4 regions of the Porcibacter vitabionis genome follow, and region 2 is predicted to be linked to each of the others. Evidence: predicted binding sites of a transcription regulator. Region 2 holds the regulator's gene; each other region holds the start of a gene.
The links. Region 2 encodes Rex, which represses fermentation and respiration genes when NADH is low (regulators of the CRP and FNR family bind a similar motif). Its sites were predicted from a motif close to ATTGTTAANTANTTAACAAT; they were not measured.

Region 1 (4,218 bases), on a different contig from region 2:
AAAAAATCAGTTTGAACCGGTTCGGAAGACAAGGGGAGTAACATCGAAAAAGGATTATGTCGGAGAAACTGAATTGGAATATTATCTCTATCACTATGATACTGAAGTTTCTTCAAATGCCAAAAATGCTGCGGCAGCGGCCCTGCGAGGAAGCCGCTATACGACAGGCTCCGGTCCCATGAACCAGCTCTTCTTCATGACACCGAAAGCCTATAGTCAACAGGCCTGGTTCAGTAAGAGCAAAGTCCGCGACTACTTCCAGCTCGGAGGCCATGTATTTTTTAATGTGAATGTATAATGACCCGATGCCATATGGCATCGGGTCAGGAGCAGAAACCGAACTTGTTCGGTTTCTGCGACGCCAGAAAAATAATGGCTCGATTTCATTAGCTTCAGCTAATGAAATCGAGCCAGATCCCGATGAACGAAGGTCATCGAGACTGGTTTTTTTACGACTCCGGTACGATCTCCGACCGTACATACTCCATTCTTCGATCAAGATCAGCACACTCTTCGGCACAGATGGAAAGCTCTTTTTCCAGGGCTTTCAACTGATCACCGGAGAGATTTTTCTTATAGCGGAGCTTATGCTCAAGCGAAGCCCAGAAATCCATGGCGATGGTCCGAATTTGGACCTCGACAAAGACATCCTTCCTTCCAAATTCCGTAAAGATCGGGACCTGGACGATCAGGTGGAGAGAACGGTAACCGTTGGGCTTTGGACTGTTGATATAGTCTTTCTTTTCGATCAGAGTAATATCATCCTGGGCCAGAAAGTACTTGGCGATGCGGAAAACATCCTCCTCAAAAGAACAAATGATGCGGATACCTGCTATGTCTCGGATGTTTTCTTCTATGGATTCTACACTTAGTGGAAGACCTTTTTTCTGTACCTTTTTCATGATGGATTCCATAGACTTGACACGGCTTTTGATCGATTCGATCGGGTTGCCATCGTACTTCATACCAAGCCGTTCATTTAAGACTTTGAATTTTGTTTCCACCTCATAGACCGCACATTGATAATTGGCGATCATTTGGCGGAAGGGAAGAGTTTGTTCATCCAGATTTCCAAGAATACCGTCCAAATTGATGTGTTTGATCCAGTCGGCAGGAATAATACCTTGCTGGAATTGTTTTATATTTTCAAGTTGATTCATCTTAATCCCTTATTCCTAAATACAATCATAAACCAGATACTGCCATAAACCAGACGTTGCCATGAACCAGATGCTGCCATGAACCAGATGCTCCCATCGACAATTACTGTCATCAATTTTTGCTCTTTTCTGCTCAAAGAATTGCATCTGTTTTCGAACAAATGCGATCGATTGTTGCTATATCATACCACATCCGGCAAGAGACGTAAAAACTGCTGCCAGAGCAATTTCCAGGATCAAATTCTTGATTGAAAGGCAGTTCGGATGTCAAAGATATACTGGGCTATGATAAAATCAATTTGCATAATCCATATGGACTTGAAGGACTGACTCGACTCCTGCGAATATCGTAGGGAGGGGAATAAATCAAAAATCGGATATTGGGATAGGAAATTTAGGCCTCATTTAGCGTACTTTATCATATAGGGAATCGGTTTGCAAAAATCCGATAGTAGATATAAGGATTCCCTATCGGATTTTGAAGAAATGATTCCCATTACGATAAATGGCTCTGGAATAAGGGTTGGAACTATCGTAAATTGGACAAATCCTTCCCATTACGATACCTGGCTCTGGAATAAGGGTTGGGACTATCGTAAATTGGACAAATCCTTCCCATTACGATAAATAGCTCTGGAATAAGGGTTGGAACTATCGTAAAAATCATAAGCATTGCTTATTACGATTTACGCCACTTACGATTTACGCCACGCCTTGTTAAAAAAATAACGAAAAGCTATTGAATTGATTTATGTACAATGCTATAATGCCTTATGTCGGGCGAATGAAACAGGTTTCAGAAGGAGAACGGACTCCAACCTAGTAGTAAGGACCCTATATTTTTTTGACTATGTTTGTTAAAAAAATAACAAAATACTGACAGCATCGTTATTACGAGAATAAGCAGTTATTACGAGAATAAGCAATAGAAGCTTTCGGGTGAGAAGGAAAATGGATTACGAAAAAGAATATCAGCAAAAGTTGGTTACAGCAGATCAGGCTGCAGCAGTAGTGAAGGATGGCGACTGGGTCGACTATGGTTGGTGTGTAGGCACCAACAAAGCTTTCGATAAAGCCTTAGCCAAAAGAATGCCCGAACTGCATGATATCAAGTGCAGAGGTGGAATTCTTCTCCACGAGCCGGAAATTTTCAAAGTAGAAAATGCAGCCGAACATTTCACATGGAATAGCTGGTTCATGAATCCGGTAGAACGCCATGCCCAGAGCAAGGGTTTCTGCTACATGACACCGCTTCGCTATTCCGAACTCCCGAAGCTTTATCTGGAGAGCAAGGATCCTTTGGATGTTGCAGTTATGCAGGTATCCCCGATGGATTCCTATGGCTACTTTAACTTCGGACCCAATGCAAGCCATATGTTTGCAGTTGTAAAGCGGGCGAAGAAAGTCATCGTTGAAGTGAATGAGAACATGCCGGTCTGCCTGGGTCATAGGGAATCCTACGTTCACATCGATGACGTCGATATGATCATTGAAGGTGAGAATGAACCAATCGATGAAGTTCCAGCCGGCGGCCCTGCTTCAGCAATTGACGAAGCTGTTGCAAAGCTGGTTGTTCCGGAGATCCCGGACGGCGCAACCCTTCAGCTTGGAATCGGCGGTATGCCGAATGCTATCGGCCAGATGATTGCAAAATCCGACCTGAAGCACCTTGGAGTTCATACCGAGATGTATGTTGATTCCTATATCGATATGGTCGAGGCCGGGAAGATTGACGGCAGTCTGAAGAATATAGACCGAGGCCTTCAGACCTATGCTTTCGCGGCAGGCTCCAAAAAGTTGTATGACTATCTGGATCATAACCCGGAATGCTGCGGACGAGTCGTAAGCTATGTCAATGATCCTTATGTCATTTCACAATTAGACAATTTCATCTCTATCAATAATGCAGTTGATGTCGATCTCTCCGGACAGGTCAATGCCGAGAGCGCAGGAGTTCGTAATATCTCCGGCTCCGGCGGCCAGCAGGATTTCGTTCTTGGAGCTTACTTGTCCTATGGCGGTAAATCCTTTATCTGCCTGTCTTCGACTTATAAGAATAAGAAGACAGGGAAGCTTGAAAGCCGGATCCGGCCGACACTGGAAGAGGGAAGTCAGACGACTGATACCAGAACCAATACCATGTACATTGTTACCGAGTACGGTATGGTAAATCTGAAGGGCTTGACCTCCTGGCAGAGGGCAGAAGGCCTCATCAACATTGCACATCCGGATTGCCGGGAGGAATTGATCCAGGCAGCCGAGAAGATGCATATCTGGCGAAATTCCAATAAGAGATAAGAGCCGGATCTTGCCGGGTGGGAAGAAAGTTTTGGATTTCATCCTAAACCATCGATTCCCGGCCAATATATTTTCCATGGATTTAGGTGCAACGCTCTACATTTCTAACTTAAGAGCGTGCCTGAATTATAAAGAAGTAGATAATAGTATGTTCATGAAAACCTAGGAGGTAAAAGAAATGGGCAAGAAAATCGTTATCGCTGGTGCATGCCGTACAGCCATCGGAAAGATGGGCGGCCAGTTCGCTTCTGTACCTGTAGTTGATCTCGGTACTGCTGTCATCAAGGAAGCTCTGAAGAGATCCGGTGTTCCTGCAGACAAGGTTGACATGGTTTATATGGGCTGCGTACTGCAGGCTGGTCAGGGTCAGAACGTTGCTCGTCAGTCCGCTGTCAATGCAGGCATCCCTGTTGAGACTCCGGCAATGACATTGAATATTCTCTGCGGTTCTGGTCTGGAAGCTGTTAATATGGCTGCAACTCAGATCCTTGCAGGCGAGAGCGAGATTGCTATTGCAGGTGGTATGGAATCCATGAGTAAGGCCCCTTACCTCATTCCGGAAGGACGTTATGGCTATCGTATGGGTCATGCCCAGCTTCAGGATTCCATGATCAAAGATGCTCTGACAGATGCATTCAATGACTATCACATGGGAATCACAGCAGAGAACGTTGCTGAGAAGTACGGTCTGACCAGAGAAGAGCTCGATGCATTCGCAGCTGAGTCTCAGCAGAAGGCTTGCAAGGCAATCGAAGACGGC
Region 2 (4,218 bases):
ATGGGGGCCGTTACATGAAGACGGACTGCTGCATCCGAAAATTCCTTCGCCATGTCCAGACGGAAGATCGTAGGCCGGATATGATTTGTTATCATGAGAGGATACTCTTCCGGAAAGGTAAATCCTAAAACCAGGATGGGCTTTCGAATCCCGTGATTTCGAAGTTCCATAGCTTCATCTACGGTTGCTGCTGCATAGCCGAAGACATAATCAACGGACTCCAGCATATGAGCAATTTCAACGGCTCCATGGCCATAGGCATCGGTCTTAATCACAGCCATGATCTTCGTTTGTTTCGGAAGATTCTGATGCATCGCCTCTAAATTGTCTTTGATATGATCCAGATTGATTTCTGCCCAGACTCTATTGTAATCCATGAAAAACTCCTTTGAATTCTCGGACAAATTCAAGAACAATTGATCTTACGTGTCAAAACGACCATTTGGCACGGTAAAATATGAAACAAAGGTTAAAAATCCGATTTCTTATTATACTAATACATTGTGGATCGCGTCAAGAATCTCTCTTGGTCCCATGGCATAGACACCGCATTTCTTGCGGGCCAGATCCCCTGCTTTTCCGTGGAGGTAAACAGCAAGAGGAGCGGCCTTCGACGCCGGAAGATGCTGAGCCATCAGTCCTGCCAGAAGGCCGGCTAAGACATCTCCGCTTCCTCCGGTGGACATGCCGTTATTTCCGGTCGTATTGATGATGGTATCTGAAAAAGGAATGGCCGTAATACTGGCGGCATTTTTTAAGACCAGGGTCACCTGATAATCATTGGCGAATTCTTCCGCCAAAGGGATCATATGTTCTGCTACATAGACAGGGCTTACTTTCTTTAATCTTGCCATTTCACCGATATGCGGCGTCAGGACCAGGTCCAGGTGAGGCCTCTGCAGGAGACTGAGATCTTCGGACAGAAGATTTAAAGCATCTGCATCCATCACCATAGGAGTCTGGATCTCTTCCATGACCAGAGAAAAAAGCTGCCGGGAAATGGCTGTTTGTCCAAGACCAGGTCCGATCAGGACAACATCGGCCCAGGACAGTTCTCGTTTGATCTCCTGCTTACTTAATTTATTTCCATAGACGGATAAAAGAGCTTCCGGGATCTGACTCTGAACGATTTCCCTGTTTCTTTCATCGGTCAGGACTTTGACCAGGCCGGCACCGGATAAGACACAGGCTTTGGCTGCAAAGCAGGCAGCTCCTGCCATGAGATAGGATCCGGCAATGACTAAAACATGACCATATGATCCCTTGTTGGAGCCAGAAAAGCGCGCCGGTTTATATTGATTCAGATCGGATTCCTGGAAGACTTTCCGTCCTGCTCTCTGGTCTTCTTCGAGGGGCCTTTTGATCCCGATATCCCGAAGGATGAGTTCTCCGCAGTACTCCTTTCCCGGGAACAGAAGCTGGCCGACTTTCAGATAGGCAAGGCTTACCGTCAAATCTGCTTTGATTGCTGTTCCGAGGATCCGCCCGTCACCTGCAGCGACTCCGCTTGGAATGTCAACGGAAAGAATGGGTTTCTTTAAGTCCTGAAATTTCTGGAATTTCATGGCCATTTCCTCTTCTACCGGGCGGGACAGACCGGTACCGAAAACGGCATCGATCAGAAGATCCCGGTCATAGAGGTCATTCACATCTTCCGTGAAAGAAACGCCTGCCTTGTCTGCAATCTGATATTGAAACCAGGCCAAGCCCTGATTCTTTTTCTCTTGAATCGGTCCGGTCAGGCAGACTTTACAATCATAGCCCTCCAGTGCAAGGATCCGGGCAGCTGCGATCCCATCACCACCATTATTGCCAAGTCCGGCAAAGACGCCGATTTTTCTTGCCTGAGGAAAATGCTTTTTTATTTCCTCAGTGATGGCAAGTGCTGCTCTTTCCATCAAGAGATCCGATGGAATGCCGATTTTTTCTGTCATCTGCCGGTCTGCTTCCTGCATCTGCCGTCCTGTCAAAACACAAAGCATAATATACTCCTTTTTGCTTAAAAAAAGGCCGTGAGGCAGAGGATTCCGCTTCACAGCCAAAAGAGCCGATGATCCACGGCTTCTTATTCATTTTCTTGTGTCTCATCCGACTGGTTCTGTATCCGATAATTATAAGACAATTCCATAAGAGAATCTGCCAGATGGACATTCTGTACAACAACAGAATCCGGCACGTCCAGATCCAAGAGGGCAAAATTCCAAATTCCCTTAATGCCGAGATTTACCAGCTGATCTGTGACATCGGCTGCATGAGAACGGGGAACGGTCAGAGCTGCCATATCGACTTTATTATTCTTGATGAATGAAGGCAGCTCCTCCATTAAACGAATCGGAATATCCCGGATGGTTTTCCCTGCAAGCTGAGGATTGACATCAAAAAAGCCGATCATTTTGAATCCGAGATTTTCAAAATGCGAATAGCGGGAAATGGCCTGACCCAGGTTACCCATTCCTACCACGATCATGTTATGAACCTTGTCTACGCCAAGGATCTTACCGATCTCATTATGCAGGTACTGAACATTGTAGCCGTAGCCCTGCTGGCCAAATCCGCCGAAATTATTCAGATCCTGACGGATCTGAGATGCGGTAATATGCATACTCTTAGACAGGTCACCCGATGATATACGGTCTACACCATTCTCAAGTAATTCATCCAAATATCTGTAATAACGGGGAAGACGCCGAATTACGGCGTTGGATATTTCCTTAGCCATTGTCATTTATCTCCTCATGTAAAAGTTCAGTAGACTCTCCTTATCAATGAATCAACATTGTTAAAAAATAAACATTCTTAACCTATGATAGTTTTCTTGTGAAAAAAAGTCAACTATTCTGCATCCAATTCCATCGAAAGAGACTCCCATTTGGCATAAGCGTCTTCCAGTTCTTCTTCCAGATCGGATCGCTCTTTCGTCAATTCATTTAATTTTGCAGAATTCTTTGCGATCGATTCATCTGTGAATGCCTTATCGATCTCACGGATCCTCTCTTCCCTCTTCGATATCTCTTCTTCCAATGAGGCCAGGGCTCTTTCGACTTTCTTTCTCGCTGCTTTTTTCCGCTTCTGCTCCTGGTAATCCAGTCCGGCATCCTTACTGTCTTCTGCAGAAGGATCTCCCTTTTTCTCCGATTCGGATCTTACATTTGAAATTTCCCCTGATGCAGAGGAAGGCGTCAGATCCTCCTCGGCCTTTTTTTCCAGATAATAGTCATAGTTTCCCAGATATTCCTTCATTCCGTCCTCATGGATCTCCAGGATCCTCTCGGCAGTCTGATTAATGAAATAACGGTCATGGGAAACATAAAGCAAAGTCCCGGTATAGGCATTCAAAGCTTCTTCCAGAATCTCCTTGGATTCCATATCCAAATGGTTGGTCGGCTCATCTAAGATCAGAAAATTGGCTCCGGACAGCATAAGCTTTGCCAGAGATACTCTTCCTCTCTCCCCGCCGGACAGTTCCCGGATCTTCTTATAGACATGGTCTCCCTTAAATCGGAAGGCCGCAAGGATGGAACGTACCCTGGTATTATTCAAATTGGGATAAGCATTCTGAAGCTCTTCAAAAAGTGTTGCATCCTCGTTCAGATTCTGCTGCTCCTGATCATAATAACCGATGGTAACGCCGGTTCCGATATGTACGGAACCTGAATCTGCCGGAAGAATTCCATTGATGATTTTTAAGGTCGTTGTCTTACCGGTTCCATTGTCACCGAGAATGGCAACTCTTTCCTGCCTTCGGATCTGGAAGTTCAAATTTTTGAATAATAGCCTGTCATCAAAACTCTTGGATAAATTGGTCACCGTAAGGACGTCATTTCCGGACCGGCTGTTGGGCTCTAAAACCAGCTTCATACCGGTATCTTCTTCCTTTGGCCGTTCCATCCTCTCCATTTTATCCAGAACTTTCTTCCGGCTCTCCGCTCTTTTAATGGACTTTTCCCGGTTAAAGCTCTGGAGCCTGGTAATCACAGCTTCCTGATGAGCAATCTCCTTCTGCTGTTTTTCGTATTCCCTCTCCAAAGTGATCAGAAGCTCTCTCTTCTGTTCGGTATAAGCTCTATAATTTCCGGTGAACAGATGGGCCGGATGCATGGAGAGATCCAGCGCATGATCGATGGTCCGGTTTAAGAAATACCGGTCGTGAGCAACCAATATGACAGCCCCGCTGTAATTCGACAGGAAAGTCTCCAGCCATTCAATGGAATGGAGATC
Region 3 (4,218 bases), on a different contig from region 2:
TAAACTGTACTTTTGTACGAACATAGAAACAAAATCTAATCAAAAAAAACTTGACTTGCCTCCTGCAATACAGTATTATAACAAAGTCGGTTGTGAGCCGGAAGGCTTCAAACCATAATGCTGCTGTGGCTCAGTCGGTAGAGCGTCGCCTTGGTAAGGCGGAGGTCACGGGTCCGATTCCCGTCAGCAGCTCTCATTTGCCCTCGGTTTTTCCGGGGGCTTTTTTGTTAAGTAAAGAAGGTCGATCCATGAAGAAGATTACAAATAAGCATGTGCTTGGCATTACGATGGTCATTATTGACTCATTATTCTTTTCTCTGATGAGTCTTTTTGTCCGCTTGTCGGGCAATGTACCGACCATGGAGAAGACCTTTTTCCGAAATCTGATTGCCGCCGTCATTGCCCTGATTGCTTTAAGCAGGACGGAAGAGAAATTTAAAATCAAAAAGGGCAGTGTCCCTTCGCTTCTGGCACGTTCCATTGCGGGCGGTCTCGGCATGATCTGCAATTTCTGGGCAATCGATCACATTGCACTTGCGGATGCCAATATTTTGAATAAACTTTCGCCATTCTTTGCAATTATAGCATCGATCTTTATTTTGAAGGAGATCCCGAACCGGCTTGAGATCTTTACCGTGGTCATTGCCTTTTGTGGTGCCCTGTTTATTGTGAAGCCCACAGCCGGGCTTGCGAGTCTTCCGGCTCTGGTGGGCCTTCTTGGCGGACTTGGCGCCGGAATCGCCTATACCTTTGTCAGAAAACTAGGTAACCAGGGGGAGAGAGGACCGGTGATCGTTGCTTTCTTTTCGGTCTTTACCTGCTTGATGGTATTCCCTTTTATGATGATGGATTTTCAGCCCCTCAGTACAAGACAGCTCCTCTGTCTTCTTGGCGCAGGAAGTGCTGCAGCGGTTGGCCAGTTTACGGTAACTGCAGCCTATAAATTTGCTCCGGCCAAGGAGATATCGGTCTTTGACTACTCACAACTTCTTTTTGCTTCCATCTGGGGCTTGCTCTTCTTCGGAGAGATTCCGGATGGCTGGTCGGTGATTGGATATGTCATCATTATCGGTATGGCGATTGTAAAGTGGTATTACAATGTTTATGTGCAGAAGGATCAGCAGGATCAGTAAAAATCCATACGAAAAGGCAGATGCCGATCTATATTCACGAGGACGGATCGTCTCACTGACAGAATGTTTGTTAGTGAGACAGGTGTAAGATTGTGAGGGGATTGACAGACAAATACAGTTTGTGAAATTTGTTTTATTGCAATTTCACTTTGAAATCCTATAATGATTGTATACAAAATAATTTCTTGTACCAAATACAGAAGTTACTTTGCAATCGAAATAAGATCAAGGGGGAATTGCAATGCCTACAGAAACAAAGGAACAGGATTTGAAGGAAGTCTTATCCGAGTCGAATGCAGATGCCCGGATCGTGGTCGATCTGGAACTTACGGAGTCGGCAATTCAAGCAATTGCAGAAAGTTCGGAAGAAGAGGCATGTGTCGAAAGAGCGAATGAACTTCTGACGGCTCTGCACCAGAAGCCGATGACAAAAGATGAGTTTATCGATGCCGGAAAGATTCGTGTGAAGACAGATATCTTCGTGCCTTACCAGATTCGTAAGACAGCAGATGATTATGCGGTAGAGATCGAGGATCACGAACTTCGAAATATAGACCAGAAGGTACATGCCTTCGAAGAGGAAGTCCGTAAGATCTATGATCCCTTAAAAGAAGGCCCCTTTGTCATCAGCGTCTATAAAGAGGGCGAGCCTTCTGCGAGAAGAATTTTGAAGCAGTTCAGGAAAAAGTAAGTCCGGAGATAGAAGTATTACAAGAATTCATAGATCCTCACTTTGTTAAAAATGTGACAATGCTTTTGCATTGTCACATTTTTTGCCTGAAGATCTCCTTTATAATACTTATCGAAGATAAATGAAAGGCGGAAAAAGTACCGAGAGGTCTATATTTCCACTGAAACAAAGAGGGGGCAGGGGCCCAAAAGGAAGGAGATTTTATGGCAAATCGTATTTCGTTAAACGGAACGTCTTATCATGGAGCTGGTGCAATCCAGGAGATCGTGAACGAGATCAAGGGACATGGTTTTAAGAAGGCATTCGTTGCATCGGATCCGGATCTTGTAAAATTTGGAGTTACTGCAAAGGTAACGGATCTTCTGGAAGAAGCCGGTATTCCGTTCAGCCTTTATTCTGATATCAAGCCCAATCCGACCATTGAAAATGTACAGCATGGCGTAAAAGCTTTCCGTGAGTCCGAGGCTGATTGTATTGTAGCAATCGGCGGCGGTTCTTCCATGGATACCTCCAAGGCCATTGGCATCATCATTACCAATCCGGAATTCGAGGATGTGCGTTCTCTGGAAGGCGTTGCACCGACAAAGAATCCGTGCGTTCCGATCATAGCAGTTCCGACCACAGCAGGAACTGCAGCTGAGGTTACCATCAACTACGTTATTACTGATGTAGAGAAAGAGCGTAAGTTCGTTTGTGTAGATCCACATGATATGCCGATTGTTGCAGTTGTAGATCCTGACATGATGAGCTCTATGCCGAAGGGCCTGACTGCTGCAACAGGAATGGATGCTCTGACGCATGCCATCGAAGGATATACCACCAAGGCTGCCTGGGAGATGACAGATATGTTCCATCTCGAGGCAATTCGCCTGATTGCCAAGAATCTGAGAGGCGCTGTTAACAATACCAAGGAAGGCCGTGAGGGCATGGCTCTTGGTCAGTACATCGCCGGCATGGGCTTCTCCAATGTAGGTCTTGGCATCGATCATTCCATGGCACATACCCTGTCTGCACATTATGACACTCCTCATGGAATGGCTTGCGCACAGCTCCTTCCGATCTCTATGGAGTTCAACCGGGATTATACCGGCGAGCGTTATCGGGAAATTGCCCGTGCCATGGGCGTTCAGGGCGTAGACGACATGAGCCAGGAAGAGTATCGTGATGCAGCCATCGAGGCTGTAAAGAAGCTTTCCAAGGATGTCGGAATTCCGGAAAAGAACGAAAGAATCCGCGAAGAAGACCTGGATCAGCTGGCAACCGATGCTCTGAATGATGCATGCTATCCTGGAAACCCCAGAGAAGCTACGAAGGAACAGGTCATTGATATGTTCCGTCAGTTGATGTGATTTTTGCATATCGTTACTAATCCTTTTTAAATATAGACCCGCCCTGAGGATGGTATGGAATCCTTGGGGCGGGTCTTTTTTTGCTCGGATGATACCAGGCGGAGAAGTTTTGTATTATGATGATTGTAGTGGTAAAAATGACTTTACCACTCATATCGCATAGATAAAAAACTGACAGGGAATTTCTTATGAAACAGACAAGTGAAAATACCAGATTGAAATATGAGCTTTGCGAAGCGGCGCGGCAATGTCTTGCCGGAAGCAGTGTTGAGAAGCTGACGGTCGGACAGATCACGACTCGGGCGGGTGTATCTCGACAGACTTTCTATCGGACTTTTCAGGATAAGTATGATTTGATCAATTGGTATTTTGACAAATTAATGAGTAAGTCTTTCGACCGAATGGGAGAAGGAAAGACGATCGATGAGGGACTTCGACTGAAATTTTCCTATTTGAAGGAAGAGGGCGATTTCTTTCGGGCGGCTTTTGCTTCCGATGCCCAAAATAATCTGAAGGAACATGATTTTGAGATGATTTTTCACTTCTATTCGGATTGGATCGTGAAGAAAAGCGGGAGCAGTCCGACCGACGAGATCGCCCTGCTCCTGGAACTTTACTGCAGAGCATCGATCTATATGACGGTGAAGTGGGTCCTGGGTGGCATGCAGCAGTCACCGGAATGGCTGGCACGCTTACTGGTGGATGCCCTGCCCGAGAAATTGCGCGATAAATTTGCCTGCCTGGATCTCTTGGAAGAAACGGATTCTGCTGGGCACTAGCTATGAGATAGCCAAGTAAGGATGAAATATCGGTGTGTTTTAAAATGAATTGCGAAAGGGAATATTAAATCTCCACTCGCAATTCTTTTCCCTTATCAAATAGTGTTGCGAGAAATCTCGCAGCACTATTTTTTAGTCAAGTCCAAATTTGTGTGTAAATTGAGAAACACCTTGCTGATGGCATCCTGAATGCCTTCATGAGCATCCAATGTAATCATCAGGAGATCCTTGAGTCCGCGATCTTTCAGGCTCTGGAGATAATTCTA
Region 4 (4,218 bases), on a different contig from region 2:
CGACAATGTACTGCTTCTTAAAGAGCTTTATGACATCGAAGAAAGGCTGACGGATCGGAGGTCCGATACGTCCCTGCATACGTGCGGAGATCTTACGGTCAAATCCCTCCAGGATTCCGCCGAGGCACGGTGCAAGTAAAATATAACAAAGGATAAGAATGATTCTTGTAACCATCTTAGAATGCACCTCCTATAATCATGCAGAGCATAACAATGATAACGGAAGCTGTCAGAAGCTGGCAGGGAAGCATGAGCTTTCTCTGTCCGAAGACATCCTTGAAGTAGAAGTTCGAAAGCTGAAGCTTGGTCTCTTCTCCCAGGGAGTTTACAAATCCATCATCGTGTCCCGTATTGATACCGCTCATATAAGAAAGCTTTTCATTTGCCTTCATGTTCTTAGAGAAGAGGTAGGATACAGCCGGTACCAGGAAGACGAAGACGATCAGAAGAACCAGAAGGTAGAGGATGGAGGTCGGAAGAACCTGTGCTCCCTTTCCGGAGGTGAACATCTCGTTCAGCATAGGCTGTACATAAGTCGTCGTAAGAAGCGGAACGAAGATACAAAGGGCAATCATCATGACCGTATGGATGACGATGGAGATCTTTTCATTGGGCTTTGTGATATCCTTGACCGGTTTCTCATTGGTAACAGCGATCAGTTTGCCCAGCCACTTGGTCCAGTAGAAGGATGTGGTAGCAGAACCGAAGACCACCATCAGAGTCATGATGATGTTATTCTCATCGACAGATGCCCGAAGTGCGGACCACTTGGAAATCAACATTCCAAAAGGTGCCAGGAACATGCCGGCAATACCGATGAACATGCAGGTTGCAAGCATGGGCAGACGATAAAGCAGTCCGTGCATCTTCTCAACGTCACGAGATCCGAGAGAGTTCTCGGTAGCACCGATATCCTGGAAAAGTAAGGACTTCGATACTGCATGGAAGATCATGAGGAAGGAACCGGCCCAGATGGTTTCCGGTGTTCCCATGCCTGCGCAGGCAACCATCAGACCGAGGTTACTGATGGTGGACATGGCCAGAACTTTCTTGCCATCGCTTTGTGCGATTGCCATAAAGGATGCAGCAAGGAAGGTAAAGCCGCCGACGAAAGAAATCATGGCTCCCGTAATGGTTCCGTGCATTGCCGGTGCCAGGCGGAAAAGAACATAGATTCCGGCCTTAACCATGGTCGCACTATGCAGCAGTGCAGAGGAAGGTGTCGGCGCAACCATGGCTCCAAGAAGCCAGGTCGAGAAAGGCAGCTGAGCAGCCTTGGTCAGTGCGGCAAAAGCAATCAGAGCAACCGGGATCATAGCGATCGCCTTCTTGGCGCCGTCTGCATTGACTGCAAAATTAATGAGATCCAGGAAGGAAATGCTCTTCTGGCTGTATGCGAAAACAAAGATGCCGATTGTCAGAGCACATCCGCCGAGTAAGTTCATCCAGAGGGCTCTGAAAGAATTCTTGATAGCGATCTCTTCTCTCGTATATCCGATCAGAAGGAAGGAACATACAGAAGTCGTCTCCCAGAAGAACTGGATCCATGTCAGGGAGTTGGACAGAACAAATCCGAACATGGCGCCGAGGAAGATAAAGAGGACCATAAAGAAGTAGTTTCTACGGTCGGTAACCCAGCTATGAACATAGTGATGATAGCCATGCATATATCCGACGGCATAGATAACGATCAGGGATCCGATGATCCCGATGATGATGCACATCAGAATAGACAGGTGATCAATGTAGACCCGGGACATCTTCTCCATGCTCTCTGTCTTCGGTCCCCAAAGTTCGAGGTAAGCGATGGCAAGAGTCGGTACAATAGACAGAATGGATACCCAGGCTCTGTGATATTTAAATGACAGGAAGGTCACAACAATCATCAGTACAAACTCGCCGACAAGAGTCATATCATCCGCAAGCTTTGTATTGGCATAGAGATACATCGGCTGAGATCCCCCCAATGCCCATTGTGTAACCAGAATACCAACACCGATCATAATCAGAACGGCACTGATATAGGCAATTGCATTCCGTACTCTGTTCGCCTTGGGGTTGACCGGAATGATCAACATCAAGAAGGCTACCAGAAACGGAAAAATGATGAGAAAAGGTACTATCGGTAAAGCAGACATTTTCTCAACTCTCCTTTCATACTTTAACAGTTAAGCCTCCATGTTAAAAGAATAGCGAAAAAGAATTGTGCATAATTATCTGTCATTTAGAACAATTCTATGAGCAATTTCGTTATTTTTTTAACAACCATAAGCATCATACTCTTATTTGGGAAACGATTCAATCCGGGCTTCGGTACATTTTGTCTAAAATGAAGTTCTTTTATTGTACTTTATCTCGTACATTTCAAACGGCCGGGAAGGGATGAGGCAGGGGCAGGAGCTTTTATTTACATCAACTGTTCTTTCCTATAAAATAATGCATGGAATATGAATCAAGTTCCATTTTCTATGAATCAAGTTCCATTTTTAATAACCTTTTAGCTATGCTTTTTGTTAGAAAGACAGGGGACAAGGAACATGCATGAATTGAGTTATATGATGCGGATGGTCGATACGGCCCTCTCTGCCTGTAAAGAAAATGATCTCACCGACGTATCTGAACTCGTCATCAAAGTCGGTGAGACCACAGGTCTGATTCCTCATTTTCTCGAGGACTATTATCCTCAGTGTGTCAAGAATACGATCTTAGAGAATTCCAAGCTGACAATCAACTTTGTCCCGGTCACAGCCCGCTGTGAGGACTGCGGAACAGAATATAAACCGTCCCGGGAAAACTCCTACCGCTGTCCCAACTGCAAGAGCATTCATTCGAAGATCATTGCCGGCCGGGAATTTACCCTGGAGCGGATCATAGGAGAGTGATTTTTTTCTCATTAACCTCTTTCATAAGCTTTCCCCATTCTGCCGGACGAAAAACGGAACGGATGCTTTTTTATCATCTATCATATTCCGCATTAATATAATCGAACCCAAATCGGACTTCTGACTCTACCCCTAGCTCTCAAATTCCTTTAATACGCTGCCAAGTATATCCATGGCCTGGTCAATTTCTCCTTCTTCGATGACCAGGGGCGGCAGGAGACGGATCACATTTCCTGCAGCCGAAAGAATGATCAGTCCCTTGTCCAGGGCCCTCTTTACCACCTGTCCAACCGGGATAGACGGTTTTAACAAAAGACCTTGCATAAATCCCATTCCACGATGGCCCATGAGGCTGTTATGATTAAGGCAGAGTTCCTCCATTTTTGCTTCGAAATATGGAGCCGTCTTCTCGACATGATCCGGCAGATGGAACTCTTCCATTAAATCGCAGACCGTAGAAACTGCAGTGCAGACGAGAGGATTTCCTCCATATGTAGATCCATGATCGCCAGGTTCCAGAGAATTCTCTGCCACTCTTTCTGTGGTAAGGAAGGCTCCGACCGGCACACCGCAGCCGAGCGCTTTGGCACTGGCCAGGATATCCGGTTTGATACCGTATTTCTGCCAGGTAAAGAAGGCGCCGGTCCGGCCCATACCACATTGCACTTCATCGAAGATCAAAAGAATATCCTTCTCATCGCAGAGCTTTCGCACGTTCCGAAGAAATTCCGGATCTGCAGGATAGACACCACCCTCTCCCTGAACCGGTTCCAGCAGAATGGCACAAGTCATGTCATTGACCGCTCGTTTTACCGTCTGAAAATCATTAAAGTCCGCGAAATGTACCCCATCCATCAGAGGATAGAAAGGCTCCCTGTAATGAGTGGTTCCTGTCACAGAAAGGGAGCCGACCGTCCGGCCATGGAAACTGTGCTGCATGGCTACGATCTCATGGCCTGCCTTCTGATCCCTGAGATAGGCATATTTCTTCGCTGTCTTGATGGCACCTTCGATTGCCTCCGCTCCGGAATTGGTAAAAAAGACCCGGTCCATACCTGACAGGCGCGTGATCTTCTCTGCTGCATCTATCATCGGGAGATGATAATAGAGATTACTGGTATGCGTCAGTTTATCGATCTGATTTTTTAAGGCATTCTGGTAGGCCTTGACACCATAACCCAAGGCATTGACTCCGATCCCCGATCCGAAATCGAGATAAGCCTTTCCATTGGTATCATAGAGATAAACTCCCTCTCCATGATCAAAAACAACCGGAAAACGCGAATATACATGAAGCATTTTTTGATCTGCCCGACGGATTTCATCCTGCATACTC

Region 1: a site for Rex is predicted at 2,014-2,033, ahead of ACKX2L_RS00740 (butyryl-CoA:acetate CoA-transferase). Genes of this name have one in related genera too.
Region 3: a site for Rex is predicted at 1,866-1,885, ahead of fucO (lactaldehyde reductase). Genes of this name have one in related genera too.
Region 4: a site for Rex is predicted at 2,247-2,266, ahead of ACKX2L_RS08485 (NADH-quinone oxidoreductase subunit 5 family protein). Genes of this name have one in related genera too.

What each region holds. Positions count from the first base shown of each region.
Region 1 covers NZ_JBJYZD010000001.1:156,620-160,837, reverse strand. The annotation lists gene ACKX2L_RS00750 (cell wall hydrolase) at 1-298, shown strand, start outside; gene ACKX2L_RS00745 (GTP pyrophosphokinase) at 450-1,160, opposite strand; gene ACKX2L_RS00740 (butyryl-CoA:acetate CoA-transferase) at 2,112-3,458, shown strand; gene ACKX2L_RS00735 (acetyl-CoA C-acetyltransferase) at 3,637-4,218, shown strand, end outside.
Region 2 covers NZ_JBJYZD010000002.1:224,381-228,598, forward strand. The annotation lists gene alr (alanine racemase) at 1-377, opposite strand, end outside; gene ACKX2L_RS02665 (NAD(P)H-hydrate dehydratase) at 489-1,982, opposite strand; gene ACKX2L_RS02670 (redox-sensing transcriptional repressor Rex) at 2,066-2,719, opposite strand; gene ACKX2L_RS02675 (ABC-F family ATP-binding cassette domain-containing protein) at 2,833-4,218, opposite strand, start outside.
Region 3 covers NZ_JBJYZD010000001.1:337,763-341,980, reverse strand. The annotation lists tRNA gene ACKX2L_RS01595 (tRNA-Thr) at 120-192, shown strand; gene ACKX2L_RS01590 (DMT family transporter) at 198-1,133, shown strand; gene ACKX2L_RS01585 (hypothetical protein) at 1,375-1,824, shown strand; gene fucO (lactaldehyde reductase) at 2,028-3,173, shown strand; gene ACKX2L_RS01575 (TetR/AcrR family transcriptional regulator C-terminal domain-containing protein) at 3,362-3,952, shown strand; gene ACKX2L_RS01570 (hypothetical protein) at 4,078-4,200, opposite strand.
Region 4 covers NZ_JBJYZD010000010.1:63,670-67,887, forward strand. The annotation lists gene ACKX2L_RS08480 (respiratory chain complex I subunit 1 family protein) at 1-175, opposite strand, end outside; gene ACKX2L_RS08485 (NADH-quinone oxidoreductase subunit 5 family protein) at 177-2,078, opposite strand; gene hypA (hydrogenase maturation nickel metallochaperone HypA) at 2,538-2,882, shown strand; gene ACKX2L_RS08495 (aspartate aminotransferase family protein) at 3,015-4,218, opposite strand, start outside.